Regions from separate parts of the Klebsiella sp. M041 genome, predicted to be linked through region 4. Evidence: predicted binding sites of a transcription regulator. Region 4 holds the regulator's gene; each other region holds the start of a gene.
What was found. Region 4 encodes Fur, which represses iron uptake genes when iron is present. Its sites were predicted from a motif close to ATAATAATGAGAACNACTATCAA; they were not measured.
Positions count from the first base shown of each region.

Region 1: fes (enterochelin esterase) is a predicted target of Fur. The motif match lies at 4,542-4,564, and genes of this name have one in related genera.
Region 2: exbB (tol-pal system-associated acyl-CoA thioesterase) is a predicted target of Fur. The motif match lies at 3,943-3,965, and genes of this name have one in related genera.
Region 3: feoA (ferrous iron transporter A) is a predicted target of Fur. The motif match lies at 3,578-3,600, and genes of this name have one in related genera.

Region 1 covers NZ_JCAXWU010000005.1:5,554-11,344, forward strand. Annotated here, with positions in the region: gene entF (enterobactin non-ribosomal peptide synthetase EntF) at 1-3,031, opposite strand, end outside; gene AC6CWS_RS07350 (MbtH family protein) at 3,042-3,245, opposite strand; gene fes (enterochelin esterase) at 3,273-4,481, opposite strand; gene fepA (siderophore enterobactin receptor FepA) at 4,741-5,791, shown strand, end outside.
Region 2 covers NZ_JCAXWU010000012.1:117,436-123,226, reverse strand. Annotated here, with positions in the region: gene yqhD (alcohol dehydrogenase) at 1-652, opposite strand, end outside; gene AC6CWS_RS17165 (AraC family transcriptional regulator) at 849-1,748, shown strand; gene yghB (DedA family general envelope maintenance protein YghB) at 1,798-2,457, opposite strand; gene metC (cystathionine beta-lyase) at 2,589-3,776, opposite strand; gene exbB (tol-pal system-associated acyl-CoA thioesterase) at 4,027-4,758, shown strand; gene exbD (TonB system transport protein ExbD) at 4,765-5,190, shown strand; gene AC6CWS_RS17140 (glycoside-pentoside-hexuronide (GPH):cation symporter) at 5,395-5,791, shown strand, end outside.
Region 3 covers NZ_JCAXWU010000016.1:50,549-56,339, forward strand. Annotated here, with positions in the region: gene ompR (osmolarity response regulator transcription factor OmpR) at 1-154, opposite strand, end outside; gene greB (transcription elongation factor GreB) at 382-855, shown strand; gene AC6CWS_RS20180 (Tex family protein) at 957-3,287, shown strand; gene feoA (ferrous iron transporter A) at 3,706-3,933, shown strand; gene feoB (Fe(2+) transporter permease subunit FeoB) at 3,962-5,791, shown strand, end outside.
Region 4 covers NZ_JCAXWU010000008.1:177,954-183,744, reverse strand. Annotated here, with positions in the region: gene tcuA (FAD-dependent tricarballylate dehydrogenase TcuA) at 1-710, opposite strand, end outside; gene tcuR (tricarballylate utilization LysR family transcriptional regulator TcuR) at 808-1,734, opposite strand; gene fur (ferric iron uptake transcriptional regulator) at 1,862-2,314, opposite strand; gene fldA (flavodoxin FldA) at 2,606-3,136, opposite strand; gene ybfE (LexA regulated protein) at 3,288-3,581, opposite strand; gene ybfF (esterase) at 3,715-4,488, opposite strand; gene seqA (replication initiation negative regulator SeqA) at 4,672-5,220, shown strand; gene pgm (phosphoglucomutase (alpha-D-glucose-1,6-bisphosphate-dependent)) at 5,253-5,791, shown strand, end outside.

The DNA.
Region 1 (5,791 bases), on a different contig from region 4:
GGCGCATCGCCAGCAGCGAATGGCCGCCGAGGGCGAAGAAATCAGCGTCGATATCATTCACCTCGCAGCCCAGCAGCTGACTGAAGGCGGCGGCGACAACGGTTTCCATCCCGGGCTCCGGCGGCCGGCCGCTGCGCTCGCCGCCGAGGGTCGGCAGCGGCAGCGCTTTGCGGTCCAGTTTGCCATTGGCGCTGAGCGGCAGGTCGGGGAGCTGCATCAGCACCACCGGGACCATATGCGGCGGCAGCTGTTCCGCCAGCCGCGCTTTCAGCGCCGCGGTATCCAGCGGCAGGCCGGAGTCAGAGACCAGATAGCCCACCAGCTGCCGGGCATCGCCGCCGGTCGCCGCCGCCTGGTTGAAGACGCAGGCATGACTCACCGCCTGCGCCACGTCCGGCAGGGCCGACATCACCCGGTCAATCTCGCCAAGCTCGATGCGCTGCCCGCGGATCTTCAGCTGATCGTCGCTGCGGCCAAGATACTCCACCGCGCCGTTCGCCAGCCAGCGCGCCACGTCGCCGGTGCGATACATCCGCTCGCCGGGGGCAAACGGGTCGGCGATAAAGCGGCTGGCGGTGAGGTCCGGACGCCCCAGATAGCCCTGCGCCAGCTGAATGCCGGTGAGATAGAGATCCCCCGCCACCCCCGGCGGCACCGGGCGCATCGCGGCATCGAGAATGCGCAGCCCGGTGTTCCATACCGGCCAGCCAATCGGCACGCTGCTGCCGGTCACCGCCGCCAGCTCAGGCCCGCAGGCCGGATACCAGCTGACGTCCACCGCCGCTTCCGTCGGGCCGTACAGGTTATGCAGCGGCGCGCCGGTCAAGCGCTCCCATTCGCGGCACAATTCTGTCGGCAGCGCTTCGCCGCTGCAGAATACCCGCCGCAGCGTGCGGCAGGCGGCCACGCTGTCGGCATCCAGCGAGGCGACAAACGCCGCCAGCATCGACGGCACAAAGTGGGTGGTGGTCACGCCGTAGTGGGCGAAGAACTGCTGCATCGCCTGCGGGTCGCGGTGCGCCTCCGGCTCGGCCATCACCAGCTGCGCGCCGGCGATAAACGGCCACCAGAACTCCCACACCGAAACGTCAAAACTGCACGGCGTTTTCTGCGCCACCACGTCGTCGGCAGATAACGGATAGCGATCCTGCATCCACAGCAGGCGGTTGACGATGGCGGTCTGGCCGACCATCACCCCTTTTGGCCGCCCGGTGGAGCCAGAGGTAAAGATGATATAGGCGGTATGCTCCGGTTTTGACAGCGCCAGCGGCGCGTCATCCGCAACGGCCAGCGGCTGCTGGTAGCAGAGGCTCTCCAGCCCGGGGATATCGCTGAAGCGGGCCAGCTGCTCCTCCGTGGCGATCAGCAGCGACGGCCGGGCGTCTTCCAGCATCATCCGCAGGCGGTCGTCCGGGTAGCCAGTGTCCAGCGGCAGCCAGGCGGCTCCCGCCTCGACAATGCCGTGCAGCGCCAGGGTCAGGAACACCGATCGCGGCAGGGCCACCGCCACGCTGTCGCCCGGCTTCACGCCGCGCTGACGCAGCAGCTGCGCGAGCGCCACCACCTGCTGACGCATCTCACGATAGCTGAACTGCCAGTTAGCATCCGCCAGCGCCGGAGCATCCGGGGTCTTCCGCGCCTGGTCGGCCACCAGCGCGCTGAGGGTGGTGGCGGGCAGCGGCATAGCGGTATCGTTGACCGCCGCCAGCCGGGCCTGCTCGTCGGCGGAGAGCATCTCCGCTTCGCCGCAGCGTAGCGTCGGATCGGCAGCAAACTGCGCCAGCAGCGCGGTCAGTCGCGCCATGTGGCGACGCAGCTCGGCTTCATCGTACCGGGCCTTGTTAGCGAGGATCTCCAGCGACAGCCCGCCGGTCTCATCCGGGAACAGCGCCAGCTCGAGATCGTTGACCGGGCCGGTGGCGAGGGTGTGAGTCACCGCCTCGACGCCGTCGATATCCACCTGGTAATCAAAGACTTTGACGTTCAGCACCGGGCCGAACAGCGGTTCGTCCCCGGCCGCTTTGCCGCTGTCGCGGACGATCTGCTCGGCGTCATAGCGCTGATGGCGGCGCATCTTTTTCAGCTGCGCGGCGAGGCGCATCGCCAGATCCGCCAGCGTCTCCTGGGCGTCAATATGCACCGCCAGAGGCAGGACATTGAGCACCGGCCCCGTTGAGGTCAGCGCCGCTGAGCCCATCCGGCGCATAAAGATAAAGCCCGCCGCGTAGTCCATCCGGTTGCACAGGCGGCCCAGCCACAGCGTGGTGAGCGCCAGCGCCAGGTCAGCGGGCTGACACTGCGGCGCATGGCCGGCCAGGCGGCGGAAGGCGTCGGCGTTCATCGCCAGCTTCATCCGCCAGATATCGCTCCCGGCGGCGCGTCCGCCCAGCGGGGCGGCAGAGAGCGAGGCGGGAGCCGGTAACGCCTGGCGCTGGGCCTGCCAGAAGGCTTTATCCCGCTGCCAGGCCTCGCTGCCGGCGTAGCGCTGGTACTCGTCCACCACTTCAGCAAAGGGGGTGAAAGGCGATTCCGGGGTGGCTTCTCCACGCTGCCAGGCGCGGTAAATGGCGGCGATCTGTCGGGTAATCGCCGGGAAACTGAAGCCATCCACCAGCAAGTGGTGATAGCGCTGATACCAGTACCAGTGGTCGTCGCCGACGCGCAGCAGCTGATGGCACACCAGCGGGTTGCCGCCGTCGACGCGCAGATCCTGCGCCAGATCCGCCTGCATCCGCTCCGTGGCGGCGCGGTGCGGATCCGGCGCCGTACGCAGGTCAACGATCGGCGGTTCGCCAAAGGTGCGTTCCGCCGCCAGCCACTGCCAGACTTCCCCTTCCTCTTCCTCAAAGCGCAGGCTGAGGGTATCCGCCTGCTGCAGCCCGGCGACAATCGCCTTACCCAGCAGCGCCGGGTCGAGCGCGCCGCGCAGTTCAACATAGTGGGCCACGCTCCAGGCGCCAGGCAGAGTGGAGAGGCGCTCGGCCATCCAGATCCCCGGCTGCGCGGCAACCAGCGGTAAACGAGTGGTCATGGTCAGCTCCTTATGCCGCATGATGGGCGGGGGTCAGTGTCGGCCAGTTGGCCGCCAGCCAGGCGTTGCACGCCTCGACCGACTGCGGAGGACACACCACCGTCCAGCCGGCAGGCAGCGCGCAATGCCCCGGCCACAGGCTGAACTGCCGCTGGTCATTGCGCAGAATGTAAAACTGCCCTTGCGGATTGTCGAAGGGGTTACTGAATTGCATATCAAACTCCTGTCGTAAAGCGCTGTGCTAAGGGGGCGACAGCAGAGGCTGCCAGAGCTGGATCAGCCCCGCCGTCAGCCCGCCGCGCCAGCAAAGCGCATCATGCCCGCCGTCAACCTGACGCCAGAAAATCGTCTGCTGCGTTGTGGTAAGTTGCGCCAGCAGCGCCTGGTTGGCGCGAAAAATAATCGGTTCACGCTGGCCCGCTTCCAGCCAGATGCGCAGCCCGGCCGAGGACGCCTCGCCCTGGCGGAGACGTTCGCCGATAAAGCCCGTCCCGCTGCCATCGCGATGCGGCCACCAGTAGGAGCCTGACTGGCTGAGCACGCAGCCAAAGCGCTGCGGCCAGTTGAGGGCGGCGAACATTGCCGCCAGGCCGCCGAAGCTTTGCCCGGCCACCACCGTCCGCTCCGGGCGGTCGCTGAACGGGACGTGACCGCGGACCAGCGGCAGGAGCTCCTCCTGCACCGCCAGCCAGAAATCGCGATGACAGGGCAGCTCAACCCCGCGGCGCTGGTTGTCGATCGCGTCGATCAGCAGGTAGACCGCCGGCGGCAGCCTCCCCCCGCGGGTCAGCGCGGCCAGCGGCGACCACACCGGCATGCTTTCGGCCCAGAACTGGCCGTCAAGCAGGATCGCCAGGGGCCGCGTTTGCGGGTCGACGGCCTCGCCGGGGGTGTAGATCCAGACCCGGCGATGGTTGCCCAGACGCGCGCTGCGCCACTCAAGGCAACGGGCGGGAGGATGCGCCTCATTAAGCAGATCCCAGCCGGGTTGCGCCGGCGCCTGCGGCATCTCCAGGGCGGAGACGCCATGGCCGCGTCCGCCACGCCAGCTGTGCGGGTTCAGCGGATCGGCTATCGCCCGCGGCAGCAGTTTGCGCCAGCCTTCGCGCAGCAGCGCGCGGTCCGGCTTATCGGCGCTGAACACCTCAGGGGAAAAATCATCGTCACGGTCGGAGGGAATAAAGCAGTAGCTGCCGCGCCAGGTCGGCGACAGCGTGGTTCGCCAGCACCAGGCGTCGGTCCCGGGCAGACGTTGCAGCGATTGCGGTCGCGCATTTTGATGGTGGTCGGTCACGCCGGTGATATAGAGCCATACCCGACGGCGCGGAGAACGCGTTTCATCCCCCGCCAGATCCCGCCACCAGAACGTCACCTCGATGGCGTCATCCACCGCCCGGGACTGCGGCCCCTGCAGGGTTCGCCACCACTCCTCGCTTCCTGTCGTTAACATTCAGTCATTAACCCTATGTATCGCGTGACTTTTTTAATTAATTGTCATTCTTTATTGATAATATTATTGATAACTATTTGCATTTGCAATAGCGTATTAGCGCGCCGTGGGAAGCGCGTCTTTCACAACACATGTCGAAGAGAGCTTATTCAGCTAGCGACGGAGTGCCTTTGCCCTCTTCCGGCAACATTTATGCCGCCTCCCCTCCCGGTGGGAAGGGGCGTTTGGGGAACGTGGCGACAAAAAAGCAGGAATAACAATGAATAACAGGATCAAATCCCTGGCCTTGCTGGTCAATCTGGGAATTTACGGGGTTGCTTTTCCGTTAAGCGCAGCGGAAACCGCCACCGACGATAAAAACAGCGCCGCGGAAGAGACCATGGTGGTCACCGCCGCCGAGCAGAACCTGCAGGCGCCGGGCGTCTCCACCATCACCGCCGATGAGATCCGCAAACGTCCGCCGGCGCGCGACGTCTCGGAGATCATTCGCACCATGCCGGGGGTCAACCTGACCGGCAACTCCACCAGCGGCCAGCGCGGGAATAACCGCCAGATTGATATCCGCGGCATGGGCCCGGAAAATACCCTAATCCTGATCGACGGCAAGCCGGTCACCAGCCGCAACTCCGTGCGTCTCGGCTGGCGCGGCGAGCGCGACACCCGCGGCGACACCAGCTGGGTGCCGCCGGAGATGATCGAACGCATCGAAGTGATTCGCGGCCCGGCCGCCGCCCGCTACGGCAACGGCGCCGCCGGCGGCGTGGTGAATATCATCACTAAAAAAACCGGCGATGAGTGGCACGGCTCCTGGAACACCTATATGAACGCCCCGGAGCACAAAGACGAAGGCTCCACCAAGCGCACCAACTTCAGCCTCAGCGGCCCGCTGGGCGGCGATTTCAGCTTCCGCCTGTTCGGTAACCTCGACAAAACCCAGGCCGACGCCTGGGACATCAACCAGGGCCATCAGTCCGAACGTACCGGGATCTATGCCGACACCCTGCCGGCCGGGCGCGAAGGGGTAAAAAATAAAAACATCGATGGTCTGGTGCGCTGGGAATTCGCCCCGATGCAGTCGCTGGAGTTTGAGGCCGGCTATAGCCGCCAGGGCAACCTCTACGCAGGCGACACCCAGAACACCAACTCCAACGACCTGGTAAAAGAGAACTACGGCAAAGAGACCAACCGTCTGTACCGCAACACCTACTCGGTCACCTGGAACGGCGCCTGGGACAACGGGGTGACCACCAGCAACTGGGCGCAGTACGAACGTACCCGCAACTCGCGCAAAGGCGAAGGCCTCGCCGGGG
Region 2 (5,791 bases), on a different contig from region 4:
CGGCGAAGCGGTCCTGAATTTTGCCGTCAACCGGGTAGGTGACGTACTGTTCTACGGTATGGACGAAGGCGTCAACCACGCCGTTGGCGACCTGGCGCGGCGGCAGGGTATAGGTGTAGACCGGATCGAGGATCGCGAACTGCGGCTGAACGTGGGAAGACATAAACGCACGTTTGTCGCCGGTGGTTTTCCGCGAAATCACCGCCCCTTTGTTTGATTCAGAACCGGTCGCCGGCAGAGTGAGAACCGAGCCCATTGGAATGGCGCTGGCGATCTTACTGCCATAGGTTTCCAGTATTTCCCACGGATCGATGTTGGCGTCATAGTGGGCTGCTGCCGCGATAAATTTGGTGCCATCCAGCACCGAACCGCCGCCGACCGCCAGCAGGAAGGTGACCTTCTCTTCACGGGCGAGCTTCACCGCGTTCATCAGGGTTTCGTAAGACGGGTTCGGCTCGATGCCGCCAAATTCAAGGACGTCCAGGCCATTCAGGGCGGTCAGTACCTGATCCAGGACGCCCGTTTTTTTCACGCTGCCGCCGCCGTAGGTAATCAGTACGCGAGCTTCCGCCGGGATCTGTTCACGCAGTTTTTCAATCGCGCCTTTGCCAAACAGAATGCGGGTTGGGGTATGCAGGTCAAAATTATTCATTGCTTGAGTCCTCAAAAGAGTAAAACCGCCGACAGGGACGATACCGCTGCCCGATGACGGTTATTGTGGTCCTGGCGCCGTTGCCCCTCAATGCACATTTCTGCCTATGTCTTGCCTATTTCTCCATATGGCTGGAGAATTCGCGGCGGCCTGCGCACAATGTACGGGTGAAGAAACATCGGGAGAGACGGTGGCAATGCAACACGCAGAGATATGTCAGACTCTGACAGAAAAGGTTAACCAGCTGAAAGATAAGCACGAAATGTTAAGTTCGCTGCTACCCGACGTCCGCCTGCTGTACGGGACGCAGCCGGGACCGCGGATGCCGGTGATGTACCAGCCGGGGATCGTTTTTCTCTTTTCTGGCCATAAAATTGGTTATATCAATGAGCGGACGTTTCGCTACGATACAAACGAATATCTGCTGCTGACCGTACCGCTGCCTTTCGAATGCGAAACCTTTGCCACCCCGGAGGTGCCCCTGGCCGGCATGCGCCTGAACGTCGATATCCTGCAGCTGCAGGAGCTGCTGATGGATATTGGCGAGGATCCGCTGTTTCAGCCCGCCGTCGCCTCCAGCGGGATAAACTCCGCAGTGCTCTCGGAGGACATCTTGTGCGCTGCTGAACGGCTGCTCGACGTGATGGAGCGGCCGCTGGACGCGCGGATCCTTGGCAAGCAGATCGTCCGCGAAATTCTCTACTATGTGCTGACGGGACCCTGCGGCGGCGCGCTGCTGGCGCTGGTCAGCCGGCAGACCCACTTCAGCCTGATTAGCCGCGTACTCAAGCATATCGAGAGTCAATACACCGAAAACCTCAGCGTCGATCGGCTGGCGGCGGAAGCGAATATGAGCGTATCGGCGTTTCACCATAATTTTAAATCGGTGACCAGCACTTCGCCGCTGCAGTATCTGAAAACCTACCGTCTGCACAAGGCGCGCATGCTGATGATCCATGACGGGATGAAGGCCAGCGCGGCGGCGATACAGGTGGGATATGAAAGCCCTTCCCAGTTCAGTCGCGAGTTTAAGCGCTACTTCGGGATGACGCCCGGGGAAGACGCCGCGCGTATTCGTACGATGCAGGGAATGTAATACCGGGGAGGGAGCAGGCCGGGCGGGCGCAGCCCCCCGGCAGTCGACGTCAGGCGCTGCAGTATTTCTTTTTGATCACCACGAACAGCGTGCCGAGCAGGCCAGCCAGCAGCAGGGCAATCGGCAGGATCATCAGGCAGGTCATCACCTGATCTTCATGACGCTTCACGAACGGGATCATGCTCAGCGCATAGCCGAGGCCCGTGACCACGCCGACCCACAGCAGGGCGCTCAGCCAGTTGAAGAACTGGAAGCGGCGGTTCGGCAGACCGGAAATCCCCGCCATGGTTGGCAGCAGGGTACGGACAAATGCCAGAAAGCGGCCCGCGAGCAGCGCCAGCAGACCGTGGCGGTCAAACATGCAGGTGGCGCGCTGATGGTACTTATGCGGCAGGTGCGCCAGCCAGCCTTTCACCGTTTGCGTATTGCCCAGCCAGCGCCCCTGTACATAGCTCAACCAGCAGCCGAGGCTGGCGGCGGCGGTCAGAATGGCGATAGTGGGCACAAAGTCCATGACGCCTTTAGCAATCAGCGCGCCGGCGAGCAGCAGCAGGCTGTCTCCAGGTAAAAAGGAGGCAGGCAGCAGCCCGTTTTCCAGAAACAGGGTCGCGAACATAACCAGATATACAACGCCCACAACATGAGGGTTCGCCAGTGCGGCAAAATCATGTTGCCACAGCGCGGCGACAATCTCTTGAATGACAACCATGGACTTTCCTAAGTGGTACCGTATTGTTGACTAGTGTACTCCTGAAGAGACCCGAGCACCTTGATCCCGGGCGCAACAAAAGCGGCCGCTCTGATAAAAAGCGTCCGCTATTGTTGCCACTGACTGTCACTTTACACGATACGCGCGAAGCCCGCTGCTAAATCCGCCTGCAGATCGTCAACATTTTCGAGACCAATGTGCAAACGGATCAACGTGCCGCTGAAGTCGACTTCCGCATCCGGTCGGATGTGAGCGATTTGCTCGGGCTGATTGGCCAGAATCAGCGATTCAAAGCCGCCCCACGAGTAGGCCATGCTGAAGAGGCTGAAGTTGTCGAGATACGCTGCCAGCTCAGCGTCGTTGAGACGCTTGTTGAGCACAAACGAGAACAGCCCGCTGCTGCCGGTAAAATCGCGCTTCCAGAACTCATGGCCTTTACTGCCGGGCAGAGCGGGGTGGTTGACCCGCGCCACCTGCGGATGCTGCGCCAGCCACTCGGCGATGCGCAGGCTGCTTTCATGATGCTGACGCAGGCGGACGCCCAGCGTGCGCAGGCCGCGGCTGGTCATATAGGCGGTATCGGCGTCCAGCATTTGCCCCATCAGATAGGCATTCTCACGCAGCTGCGGCCAGCAGCGCGCGTTCGCCACCGCGGTGCCGACCATGGCGTCGGAGTGGCCGATCAGGTATTTGGTGCCTGCCTGAACAGAAATATCAATGCCAAAATCCAGCGCTTTGAACAGGATCCCCGCCGCCCAGGTGTTATCGATCATGATAATCGCTTCCGGGGCGACCTGACGCACGGCGGCGACGATCGCCGGCACATCGTGCACTTCCATGGTGATGGAGCCGGGCGATTCCAGGAACACCACGCGGGTCTCAGGGCGAACCAGACGGGCAATATCGGCGCCGATTAAGGGATCGAACCAGCTGGTGGTCACGCCGAGTTTGGCGAGAATTTTGGTACAAAAATCCTGGCTTGGCTCATAGGCGGTATTGGTCATCAGCACATGGTCGCCCTGCTCGACAAACGCCAGGATAGTGTTGGCCACCGCGGCGGCGCCGCAGGGGAAGAGGGCGCAGCCGGCGCCGCCCTCCAGCTCGCACATCGCTTCCTGCAGCGAGAAGTGGGTCAGGGTGCCGCGCCGCCCGTAGAACAGCTCGCCGTTGGCCCGATTGCGGGTGGCGTGCTTTTTGGCCTCTACGGTGTCGAAAACCAGCGATGACGCGCGCTGGATCACGCTGTTCACTGAGCCCTGAGTATATTTTTTGCTCCGCCCGGCGTTGACCAGCGCGGTATCAAGATGTTTGTCAGCCATGTTGATGAACCTGTTTTTATACGTCTGGACGTCTAAACTAGCATGAATCTTCTTTTCTGTACCAGCGCGCTGCCGATACAGGTGAAAATTTTACCAGGCTCGCGGTTAGCCACTTTTTTACTGCGTAAGCGCAAGGAAAATAAACGTGATTTGCTGCACAGTGTAAATACTAATGAGAACCACTATCAATTCGATGTCGTTTTGATATTATTGTGGGCAGATTTTGTGATTATCGTCGTGGAGATAGAGCGTGGGTAATAATTTGATGCAGGCGGATCTCTCCGTTTGGGGTATGTATCATCATGCCGATATTGTCGTTAAGGTGGTGATGATTGGCCTGATTCTGGCGTCGGTCGTCACCTGGGCCATCTTCTTCGGTAAAGGGGCGGAAATCCTCGCCAGCAAGCGTCGCCTCAAACGTGAACAGCAGCAGCTGGCGGAAGCCCGCTCTCTCGATCAGGCCAGCGATATCGCCAGCGCCTTTGAGGCGAAAAGCCTCACCACCCAGCTTATCAATGAAGCGCAGAACGAACTCGAACTCTCCGCCGGTGCCGAAGACAATGAAGGCATCAAGGAACGAACCGGTTTCCGCCTTGAGCGCCGCGTCGCGGCCGTCGGTCGCCATATGGGGCGCGGCAACGGCTACCTGGCCACCATCGGCGCCATTTCGCCGTTCGTGGGCCTGTTCGGCACCGTCTGGGGCATCATGAACAGCTTTATCGGCATCGCCCAGACCCAGACCACCAACCTTGCGGTGGTGGCGCCGGGCATCGCGGAAGCGCTGCTGGCGACAGCTATCGGTCTGTTCGCCGCCATCCCGGCGGTGGTCATCTACAACATCTTCGCCCGCATGATCGGCAGCTATAAGGCCTCGCTCGGCGACGTCGCCGCTCAGGTACTCCTGCTGCAAAGCCGCGACCTGGACCTCAGCGCCAGCGGCGTGAAGCCGGTGCGCAGCGCGCAGAAATTACGGGTAGGTTGATCGGCTATGGCGATGCGTCTTAATGAAAATCTGGACGATAACGGCGAAATGCATGAGATCAACGTGACGCCGTTTATCGACGTCATGCTGGTTCTGCTGATTATCTTCATGGTAGCCGCGCCGCTGGCGACGGTCGACGTGAAGGTCAATCTGCCGGCCTCCTCCAGCCAGCCGCAACCGCGACCGGAAAAACCTATCTACCTGTCGGTGAAGGCGGATAAGAGCATGTTCCTCGGCAACGACCCGGTGACCGAAGCGAATATGATTAACGCCCTGGATAGCCTGACCGCCGGCAAAAAAGATACCACCGTCTTCTTCCGCGCGGATAAAACCGTCGATTACGAGACGATGATGAAAGTGATGGATACCCTGCATCAGGCGGGCTATCTCAAGATCGGGCTGGTGGGCGAAGAGACCGTCAAAGCGAAGTAACCTCCCCCTTTCCACTTTTCTCCTCAGGCTGGCCTTGCGCCAGCTTTTTAATAGGTGGCGCAATAACTTGTAAGACCAATCTTATAGATGTGTGACAACTTTCTCAGTTAACAGAAAACATAAACCCGATGCGAAAAATGACAATAGGATAGTTTTTATCCTGCCTCTACAGTGAATACCACTTCATCTGAGAGGGATTATATTGTGAATCACGATAATAAACTGTCATTTGCGGAGAAGCTGGGATATGGCATGGGGGATGCAGCCTGCGGTATCGTTTACTCTTCGGTAACCATGTTTCTGACATGGTTTTATACGGATATTTACGGGCTTTCTGCTGCCGCAGTCGGAGTGATGTTCCTGGTGACGCGGGTTCTGGATGCGATTACCGATCCGCTAACCGGCATTGTTGCAGACCGTGTAAAGACCCGCTGGGGCCATTTTCGCCCGTGGCTTATCTGGTTTGCCGTACCTTATGCCGTGCTGGCGGTAATGACCTTCACGACTCCGGAATTTGGCGCATCGGGTAAACTGGTTTATGCCTACCTGACCTACACCTTACTCATGCTGTGTTACACCTTTATCAATATTCCCTACTGCG
Region 3 (5,791 bases), on a different contig from region 4:
TCAGGTGGAAGGATTCGCGGGTTAACAGACGATCCATCTGTTCGGCGTTCGCCACGCTACGAACCTGGAAGCCCTGCTCGGTCAGATAACGTTCGAGCAGCGCACGCAGGCGCATGTCGTCATCCACAACCAGAATCTTATAATTCTCTTGCATTGTTTGTACTCCCAAAGGTTCACTGCAATAGTCAGTGCGTATTCTCAAAAAAGCCCGGCGCGCTCACCAGCTAAATCTGGTATACATTCCAGGCTAAATTGTTACAAAGCATATTTAACAGCAGGTTAAGTATACATTTAATCATAAGACACAGTATTTATCCTGTCGGTATTATTGCGCGCTACAAATTGTGCGCAACGACAGACTGTCAGAAGGTTGAACTCACGATGAAAACGCCGCTGATCACCCGCGAGGGATATGAAAAACTGAAGCAGGAGATGGACTACCTGTGGCGCCAGGAGCGCCCGGAAGTGACCAAAAAGGTGACCTGGGCCGCCAGCCTTGGCGACCGCAGCGAGAACGCGGATTACCAGTACAACAAAAAGCGCCTGCGCGAGATCGATCGCCGGGTCCGCTATCTGACCAAATGTCTGGAACAGTTAAAGATCGTCGATTACTCCCCGCAGCAGGAGGGCAAAGTCTTCTTCGGCGCCTGGGTAGAAATTGAAAACGATGAAGGCGATATCAAGCGCTTTCGCATCGTCGGTTACGATGAAATTTTTGGCCGCAAAGACTATATCTCCATCGACTCGCCGATGGCGCGCGCACTGTTAAAAAAAGAGGTCGGCGATCTGGCCATCGTTAACACGCCGGCGGGGGAAGCCAGCTGGTATGTCAACGAGATCGAATACGTAAAATAGACAAGAACTTTCCGAGAGACGCCGGGCGCGGCTGGCATTTTCAGCCGCCAGTCCGTATAACTAGTCCCTGTTTTTTTGACCCTAAAGATGAATTAAAAGCCATGATGAATGATTCGCTCTGCCGCATTATTGCGGGTGAACTTCAGGCCAGAGCCGAACAGGTAGAAGCTGCCGTTCGCCTGCTTGATGAAGGGAACACCGTGCCGTTTATTGCACGATATCGTAAAGAAGTCACCGGCGGTCTGGATGACACGCAGCTGCGTAATCTGGAAACCCGCCTCGGCTACCTGCGCGAACTCGAAGACCGTCGTCAGGCGATCCTCAAATCCATCGCTGAACAGGGCAAACTGACCGACGCGCTGGAAAAAGCCATCAATACCACGCTCAGCAAAACCGAACTGGAAGACCTCTACCTGCCGTACAAGCCGAAGCGCCGTACCCGCGGACAGATCGCCATCGAAGCCGGGCTGGAGCCGCTGGCTGACCTGCTGTGGAACGAACCGTCCCACGATCCGGAAACGGAAGCCGCAAAATATATTGACGCCGATAAAGACGTGGCCGACAGCAAAGCGGCGCTGGATGGCGCGCGCTATATTCTGATGGAGCGTTTTGCCGAAGACGCCGCGCTGCTGGCGAAGGTCCGTGACTATCTGTGGAAAAACGCCCACCTGGTCTCCACCGTCGTCAGCGGCAAAGAAGAGGAAGGCGCCAAATTCCGCGACTACTTCGATCACCACGAGCCGATCGCCGCCGTGCCGTCGCATCGCGCGCTGGCGATGTTCCGCGGCCGCAACGAAGGCGTCCTGCAGCTCTCTTTAAACGCCGACCCGCAGTTTGACGAGCCGCCGAAAGAGAGCCACGGCGAGCAGATTATTATCGACCACCTGGGCCTGCGCCTGAACAACGCCCCGGCGGACAGCTGGCGTAAAGGCGTCGTCAGCTGGACCTGGCGGATCAAAGTCCTGATGCACCTCGAAACCGAGCTGATGGGCACCGTGCGCGAGCGCGCCGAAGACGAAGCCATTAACGTCTTCGCCCGCAACCTGCACGACCTGCTGATGGCCGCGCCCGCCGGGCTGCGCGCCACCATGGGCCTTGACCCGGGCCTGCGCACCGGGGTGAAAGTGGCCGTGGTTGACGGTACCGGCAAACTGGTGGCGACGGACACCATTTACCCCCACACCGGCCAGGCCGCCAAAGCGGCCGTCGCCGTCGCCGCGCTGTGTGAGAAGTACAACGTTGAGCTGGTGGCCATCGGCAACGGTACCGCCTCGCGTGAAACCGAGCGTTTCTTCCTCGACGTGCAGAAGCAGTTCCCGAAGGTCACCGCTCAGAAGGTGATCGTCAGCGAAGCCGGGGCTTCCGTTTACTCCGCCTCCGAGCTGGCGGCGCAGGAGTTCCCGGACCTCGACGTGTCGCTGCGCGGCGCGGTCTCCATCGCCCGCCGTCTGCAGGATCCCCTGGCCGAGCTGGTGAAAATCGACCCGAAATCCATCGGCGTCGGTCAGTATCAGCACGATGTCAGCCAGACCCAGCTGGCGCGTAAGCTGGACGCGGTGGTGGAAGACTGCGTGAACGCCGTCGGCGTTGACCTGAACACCGCCTCCGTGCCGCTGCTGACCCGCGTTGCCGGCCTGACCCGCATGATGGCGCAGAACATCGTCGCCTGGCGCGACGAGAACGGCCAGTTCCAGAACCGCCAGCAGCTGCTGAAGGTCAGCCGTCTGGGGCCGAAAGCCTTTGAACAGTGCGCCGGCTTCCTGCGTATCAACCACGGCGACAACCCGCTGGACGCCTCCACCGTTCACCCGGAAGCCTATCCGGTGGTCGAGCGCATTCTGGCGGCGACTCAGCAGGCGCTGAAAGATCTGATGGGCAACAGCAGCGAGCTACGGAACCTGAAAGCCGTCGATTTCACCGATGAGAAGTTCGGCGTACCGACCGTTACCGACATTATCAAAGAGCTGGAAAAACCGGGCCGCGACCCGCGTCCTGAGTTCAAAACCGCTCAGTTCGCCGACGGCGTGGAGACTATGAACGACCTGCTGCCGGGGATGATCCTCGAAGGCGCGGTGACCAACGTCACCAACTTCGGCGCGTTTGTTGATATCGGCGTTCACCAGGACGGCCTGGTGCATATCTCTTCCCTTTCGAACAAGTTCGTTGAAGACCCGCATACGGTGGTGAAAGCGGGCGACATCGTGAAGGTCAAGGTCATGGAAGTCGATCTGCCGCGTAAGCGTATCGCCCTGACCATGCGTCTCGACGAGCAGCCGGGCGACAGCAACGCCCGCCGCGGCGGCGGTCAGGATCGCCCGCAGGGCAATCGCCCGGCCGCGAAAGCCGCCAAACCCCGCGGTCGCGACGCGCAGCCTGCCGGCAACAGCGCGATGATGGATGCCCTCGCCGCGGCGATGGGTAAAAAACGCTAATCCCTCCCTGCCCCTTTTCAGGGGCAGTTTTCCTTTTCATTGTCACTGACCTATAGCCGCCTTTTCGCGCAAATGGCTCTCAGTTATTTCTGATAACCTGCATTTATTCCGCGCCGGGCAGATAGCGAAATTAATATTTTCATTTCGTTAACTTAAGAAACCTTAATTAAACATTAGAGCGACGAAATAATATTTCGCATATTTTTGATCACAGGCGGACTTTGCGGCATATCAATAAAAAGGTGAATTTCACTTTAAAAATGGCATAAAGCGCATCATATGTATTGATGATAAAAACCATTCTCATTATCATCGCTTGCAGAATGTTTTTTCTTTTTCGTTGGCTACGGTCCCCGGCGCAACTGCCTCCAGGCGTCCGGAAAATTCTTCTTCGGTTAGCGATAGACAAGTAGGCCCTATGCAATTCACACCTGATAGTGCGTGGAAAATTACCGGATTTTCCCGCGATATTAGCCCAGCATACCGTCAGAAATTGCTCTCCCTCGGCATGCTGCCCGGATCCTCTTTTCATGTGGTGCGCGTGGCGCCGCTCGGCGATCCTGTTCATATTGAAACCCGACGCGTCAGTCTGGTATTACGCAAAAAAGATCTCGCCTTAATCGAACTGGAAGCGGTTGCACAATAACGGCTGACCCGGCACAAGAGTTTGAAATATGAAAAAATTAACCGTTGGTTTAATTGGTAATCCTAATTCCGGCAAGACTACCCTGTTTAATCAGCTGACCGGCGCCCGCCAGCGCGTGGGCAACTGGGCCGGGGTCACCGTTGAGCGTAAAGAGGGCGTGTTCGCCACCACTGACCACCAGGTCACGCTGGTCGACCTCCCGGGAACCTACTCTCTGACCACCATCTCTTCGCAAACCTCGCTGGACGAGCAGATCGCCTGCCACTACATCCTCAGCGGCGACGCCGACATGCTGATTAACGTGGTCGACGCCTCCAACCTCGAGCGAAACCTCTATTTGACGCTGCAGCTGCTCGAGCTGGGGATCCCCTGCGTCGTGGCGCTGAACATGCTGGATATTGCCGAAAAGCAGCAGGTGCGTATCGATATCGATGCCCTCGCCGCACGCCTCGGCTGCCCGGTCATTCCGCTGGTTTCGACCCGCGGACGCGGGATCGAAGCGCTGAAGATTGCCCTCGACCGTCATCAGGCGAACAGCGATATCGAGCTGGTCCACTATCCACAGCCGCTGCTGCGCGAAGCCGACCTGCTGGCGCAGCAGATGTCAGCGCAGATCCCGGCCCGGCAGCGGCGCTGGCTCGGTCTGCAGATGCTGGAGGGCGACATCTACAGCCGGGCCTATGCCGGCGACGCCGCCGATAAACTGGATATCGCCCTGGCGAATCTCAGCGACGAGATCGACGACCCGGCCCTGCATATCGCTGACGCGCGCTATCAGACCATCGCCGCCATTTGCGACGCCGTCAGCAACACCCTGACCGCCGAGCCGAGCCGTTTCACCGCGGCGATGGACAAAGTGATCCTCAACCGCTTCCTCGGGTTGCCGATTTTTCTCTTTGTTATGTACCTGATGTTCCTGCTGGCCATCAACATCGGCGGCGCGCTGCAGCCGATTTTCGACGCCGGCTCGGTCGCGGTCTTTATTCACGGTATTCAATGGCTGGGTTACACCCTGCACTTCCCGGACTGGCTGACCGTCTTCCTCGCCCAGGGGATCGGCGGCGGTATCAACACCGTACTGCCGCTGGTGCCGCAGATCGGCATGATGTATCTGTTCCTCTCCTTCCTCGAGGACTCCGGCTACATGGCGCGCGCCGCCTTTGTCATGGACCGCCTGATGCAAGCTCTCGGCCTGCCGGGGAAATCCTTTGTCCCGTTGATTGTCGGTTTCGGCTGCAACGTGCCGTCGGTGATGGGCGCCCGCACCCTCGACGCCCCGCGCGAACGTCTGATGACCATTATGATGGCGCCGTTTATGTCCTGCGGCGCGCGGCTGGCGATCTTCGCCGTCTTCGCGGCCGCCTTCTTTGGTCAGAACGGCGCGCTGGCGGTCTTCTCGCTCTACGTGCTGGGCATTGTGATGGCCATTCTCACCGGCCTGATGCTGAAGCACACCATTATGCGCGGCGAAGCCTCGCCGTTCGTGATGGAGCTGCCGGTGTACCACGTCCCGCATATTAAGAGCCTGATTATCCAGACCTGGCAGCGCCTGAAAGGCTTTGTGCTGCGCGCCGGGAAGGTGATCGTCATTGTCAGCATCTTCCTCAGCGCGCTGAACAGCTTCTCGCTGAGCGGTAAGGTCGTCGACAACATCAACGACTCCGCGCTGGCCTCGGTGAGCCGGGTCATCACTCCGCTGTTTAAGCCGATCGGCGTGCATGAAGATAACTGGCAGGCCACCGTGGGCCTGTTTACCGGCGCAATGGCGAAGGAGGTGGTGGTCGGTACGCTGAACACCCTCTATACCGCCGAAGATATCCAGAACGAGGAGTTCAATCCGCAGACCTTCAGCCTCGGC
Region 4 (5,791 bases):
GACTGGGAAGGATCGCCGATGATATCGGCCCCGGCGTCGATCATAAACTTGAGCAGCCCCCCCTGGTTGAAGCGCGTGCCGCGGATGAGAAAGTTATCGGCGGGCCATTCGCCGCGGTCATTTTGCCCCCAGGCCTCGCGCAGCCACTCGCGGTTGGATTCAAATCCGCCGGCGGCGAGGACGCAGCTTCTCGCGACAATCCGTTCCTCGCCCGCCAGCGCGGCGACAAATTCACCGTTGCGCAGTTCCAGGGCCTGCACCGGCGTGTTGTAGCGGATCTGCACCCCCATCCGCTCTGCGCTGCGGTAATAGGCATTGACCAGCGCTTTGCCGCCGCCCATAAAAAAGGCGTTGGTGCGGGCCACGTGCAGGGCGCCGGAGAGCGGCGGCTGAAAGTTAACCCCGTGCTGACGCATCCAGTCCCGGCACTGTGACGAGGTGCGGATCACCAGCCGGGCCAGCGCTTCGTTGGTGTTCCCTTCGGTGACGCGCAGCAGATCCTGCCAGTACTCCTCTTCCGGATAGCTGTCGACCAGCACGTCCTGCGGCGCATCGTGCATACAGCGCAGGTTACGCGTGTGCTGCGAGTTGCCGCCTCGCCACTCCCGCGGCGCCGCCTCCAGCAGCAGCACCGAGGCGCCGGCTTCCCGGGCGGTTAAGGCGGCGCATAGCGCGGCATTGCCGCCGCCAATGACCAGTACATCCACCATTATCGGCTCCCTTACAATTTAATGATTTGTTAAATTTGTAATGGGAATGTAGGCGGTAACGGCGACGGGGCGCTATGGCGTAACGCTAAAGAGGGGTTTAGTTAACGTAAAGGGTGGCGCCTGGCCAGCGATCGGACTCCACCAGCTGGCGCATGACTTTGCTTAGTATGACCCGTGCCGCAAGGCCTGCCGGGGTGAGCTCATCATCCGACAGGCTGACCAGAAAATTGGGGCGGCTGAGGATCGGATTAGCGATGCCGATCACCCTCAGCGCCTGATGGTCGAGATGGGAAATAGCGGCCCCGGGCTGCAGAGTGGCGCCCAGTCCGCTGCGCACGGCCTGCATCAGCAGGGCCAGACCGTCAATGTCCGCCACCACCTCAACGCTGAGGCTGTGCTGCTGGCAAACCGCCTCCAGCCTGCCGCGCAGGCCGTGGCCCTGGCTTGGCATAATCAGCGGCAGGGTGGTGAGCTGGTCAGGGGAAACAGGGTCATCCGGCAGCGAGGCCAACAGCGCATGGGTGCCGATCAGGAACAGGCGCTCTTCGAGCACCGGTCTGGCGCTCCAGCGCAGGATCTTCTCCTGCTGGAAGACGATGGCTAAATCCAGCTGGCGGGTGTTGATCATCCGCTCCAGATTCCCGGAGAGGCTTTCCACCAGGTGCAGGCGGACGTCGGGGTAGCTCTCGCGCATCGCGTTGATGAACGGTACGCCAAGAACGGAGGCGGTGCTGGGGGCCATGCCGACGCTGACGTGGCCCGACAGCCGCGCCTCGCGGGCGGCGAGGATGGCATCATCGGCATGACGCAGCGCCAGCTGCGCCTGTGAGTAGAAAGCGAGGCCCGCGCTGGTGGGCGTCACGCCGCGAGAGGTTCGCTGCAGGAGGCGAATGGACAGCTCATTTTCCAGACGCGCGATCTGCTGGCTGAGCGCCGAGACGCCGATATTCAGATCGAGCGCGGCGCGGCCCATGCTGCCGGTTTCAACAATGCGCGTAAAATAGCGTAGCTGGCGAAGTTCCATATCAACTCTCCGGACAAAGCGGGGACTCGCGAGGGTCGCCGCCGGGACGTGAGCGGGAAGCGCGGCAGAAGCGCCCATAAAAAAGCCAACCGGCTGGTTGGCTTTTCAGAGCAGGCGAAGCAGGGAATTACTTTTCCACCGCGTCGTGGGCGTGTTCGTCCTCGCGGCAATCACCTTCCGCACAGTGACCGTACAGATACAGACTGTGGTTGGTCAGGCGGATGCCGTGACGGGAAGCGATTTCACGCTGGCGCGCTTCGATAGAGTCATCACTGAATTCGATCACTTTGCCGCAGTCGAGGCAGATCAGGTGATCGTGGTGATGCTGCTGGGTCAGTTCGAAAACGGATTTACCGCCTTCAAAATTATGACGAGTCACGATACCGGCGTCATCAAACTGGTTGAGGACGCGGTAAACGGTCGCCAGACCAATCTCTTCGCCCATGTCGATCAGGCGTTTATATAAGTCTTCCGCACTGACATGATGGTTATCCGGTTCCTGCAGCACTTCAAGGATTTTCAGTCGAGGAAGTGTGACTTTCAGGCCAGCCTTCTTTAATGCGGTATTGTTGTCAGTCATGCGGAATCTGTCCTGTTGCTAAACGATCTACTTCCTTCAACGGAAGTCATACAGAAATTAACCCGACGTAATGCGTCTCATTATAGAACTGCCACTGGTAAATGAAAACTGCAAGCATCGGGCCTGGTTTGCTGTCAAAAACGAGGCACCAGCTACAAACTGCGTCACGTGCCTCGTAGAATCAGAGGACATTGTACAGATATGTGATTAAAAGTTAAAAACTTGTAGCTATTAGTTTGATTGCTTTTGTCTATTAATACGACGCAACTCAATGATTGCGCCGCTTAATTATCAGGCGTTTTTGATTTCTTCGAGGTGCAGCTCTTCAGCCACCTGCTTCACCCACTTCTCAACGCGCTCGTTGGTCAGTTCCGGCTGACGGTCTTCATCAATGGCGAGGCCGACGAAGTGGTCGTCATCCGCCAGGCCTTTGGAGGCCTCGAAGTGATAGCCGGCAGTCGGCCAGTGGCCAACGATGGTCGCGCCGCGCGGCTCAATGATGTCGCGGATGGTGCCCAGCGCATCGCAGAAGTACTCTGCGTAGTCTTCCTGGTCGCCGCAGCCGAACAGCGCCACCAGCTTGCCGTTAAAGTCGATCTCTTCCAGCGTCGGGAAGAAGTCGTCCCAGTCACACTGGGCTTCACCGTAGTACCAGGTCGGGATGCCGAGCAGCAGGATGTCGTGGGCTTCCAGATCTTCTTTGCTGCTTTTGGCAATGTCGTGAACATCAGCAACATCTTTACCAAGCTGCTTTTGAATCATTTTTGCAATATTTTCGGTGTTGCCGGTGTCGCTGCCAAAAAAGATGCCGATGATTGCCATGAGTAAAATAACCTCTTGAAACTTAAATGATGTGGTAGGGACGCGATGCCCACAGATAACGGCAATCATAGCAGAACAGGCAAGGACGCGGAAACAGCAATCACGCCCGACTGCACACTCTGCTACATGAATGCGGATTTTTCGCGGAAAGTTAGACTTTTCCCTGGCTGCGCAGGGCGGTTAATTGCGTCATCAGCATCTCTTCGATGAGATCGCTGCGGCTCATATTACGCGCTTCCGCCAGTTCGTTAAGCGCATCGACCGCGTCGGCGTTGAGCTTTAGCTCCACGCGCTTCAGCCCGCGCACTTTATCGCGTTTCAGCTGATTACGTTTGTTGATGCGCAGTTGTTCATCGCGCGACAGCGGATTGGTTTTTGGTCTTCCCGGGCGACGCTCGTTTGCGAACAAATCTAATGTCGTACGGTCCGTTTGTTCTTTTGCCATGATTCTGAGTGACTTCGGGGAAACAAGCTGCCGGGCTCTAGCCGGCGCAGATAGCGCGCCATCATACATCAGGCGAACGGCTGCGCCAACGACCGCGGGCATTCTGCGGCGCGGTCGGGCATATTTTAGCCAATCAGGCGCCAATGCTCGTGAGATAGCGGCGGATCGCGCGCAACACCGCTTCGGGTTTCTCGGCATGGACCCAGTGTCCGGCGCCGGCGATGACGTGGGCCCGGGCCTGCGGGAACTGGGCCAGCAGCGCGTCGCGGTAGGCGTCGGTCACGTAGGGTGAGTTGCCGCCGGGAATAAACTGCGTCGGATGCGGCCAGGCCGGGATGGTTTCCCAGCCGACGATATGCGGGTACTGGTCCCACAGCACCGGGACGTTGAAGCGCCAGTCGCCATCGACGAAAGATTTCAGCAGGAACTGAATCACCCCCTCTTCCTGCAGATGTTCGCGCATCACCTGCGCCGCCTGCTGGCGGGTGCTGGCGGCGGATTCGCTGACGGCGCGGATAGCGGCGAAGATCTCATCATGGCGGCGAACATGATAATCCACCGGGGCGATATCGATCGCCACCAGACCGTTGATGCGCTCCGGCGCCAGGGCGGTCAGCGCCATCACCGCTTTGCCGCCCATCGAATGGCCGATAAAGGTGGCGCGCTCAATCTGGTGCGCGTCGAGCGTATCGAGCAGATCCTGCGCCATCGCGGGGTAGGTCATCTCTGGCGACCGCGGCGACAAACCGTGGTTGCGCATATCGACCTGCAGAATATCGTGGTCGGCGACCAGGTCGCGGGCGAGGATGCCCAGGTTGTCCAGGCTGCCAAACAGACCGTGGACCAGCACGATCGGGGAGTGGTTGTGCGGATTCTGTGCAGATTGCGCTCGGCTATTTAATTTCATGGCAAAGTTCTTTTTTTCGCTCCGTCGGGTTAGGGTATTATGTTGGACATTCTGCCATCCGGCTGCAAGACCCAGAAGTTTTCTGAGTTTTACCGCCATCCTGGTTTGACGCTATCCGCGGTTGGGATTTGTACTTATAATCCCAACGATTTGTATTCAGAAAAGATATCGCACTGGATTAAGATGAAAACAATTGAAGTTGATGATGAACTCTATCGCTATATTGCCAGCCACACTCTGCATATCGGCGAGAGCGCATCCGACATTTTACGGCGCATGCTGAAATTTTCCGCCGTTTCCCAACCGGCTACACAGGTCAGCAAAGCCGCGCCGGCGCTGGCGCCCGCGCCTGCCGTTGAGGTGAAACCCGCTAACCCGGCGAAAGATAAAGTCCGCGCCATGCGCGAGATGCTGTTATCTGATGAATACGCCGAGCAGAAGCGCGCCGTGAACCGTTTTATGCTGGTGTTGACCACCCTCTACTCCCTGGACAGTAAAGCATTTGCCGAGGCGACCGAGTCTCTGCATGGCCGCACGCGCGTCTACTTCGCGGAAGATGCGCGTACGCTGCTGAAAAGCGGTAATCAGACCAAACCGAAACAGGTTCCTGGTACACCGTGGTGGGTGATCACCAATACCAATACCGGCCGTAAATGCAGCATGATTGAGCACATCATGCAGTCGATGCAGTTCCCTGCGGAGCTGATTGAAAAGGTTTGCGGCACGATCTAGCTTTTTAACATTTGCACCAGAAGGATCAGGCAATGGCAATCGATAAACGTGCGGGGCAGCCTGCGCAACAGAGTGATTTGATTAACGTCGCCCAACTGACTGCTCAGTACTACGTGCTGAAGCCTGAAGTCGGTAATGCGGAGCATGCGGTCAAATTCGGCACCTCCGGCCATCGCGGCAGCGCGGCGCGTCACAACTTCAACGAACCGCATATCCTGGCCATCGCCCAGGCGATTGCGGAAGATCGTGCGAAGAACGGGATCACCGGTCCGTGCTATGTCGGTAAAGATACCCACGCCCTGTCCGAGCCGGCGTTTATTTCGGTGCTGGAAGTGTTAACCGCCAACGGCGTTGACGTGATCGTGCAGGAAAACAACGGCTTCACCCCGACGCCGGCGGTCTCCAACGCGATTCTGGTGCATAACAAAAAAGGCGGTCCGCTGGCGGACGGCATTGTGATCACCCCGTCACACAACCCGCCGGAAGATGGCGGTATCAAGTACAACCCGCCAAACGGCGGTCCGGCTGATACCAACGTCACCAAAGTGGTGGAAAACCGCGCCAACGAACT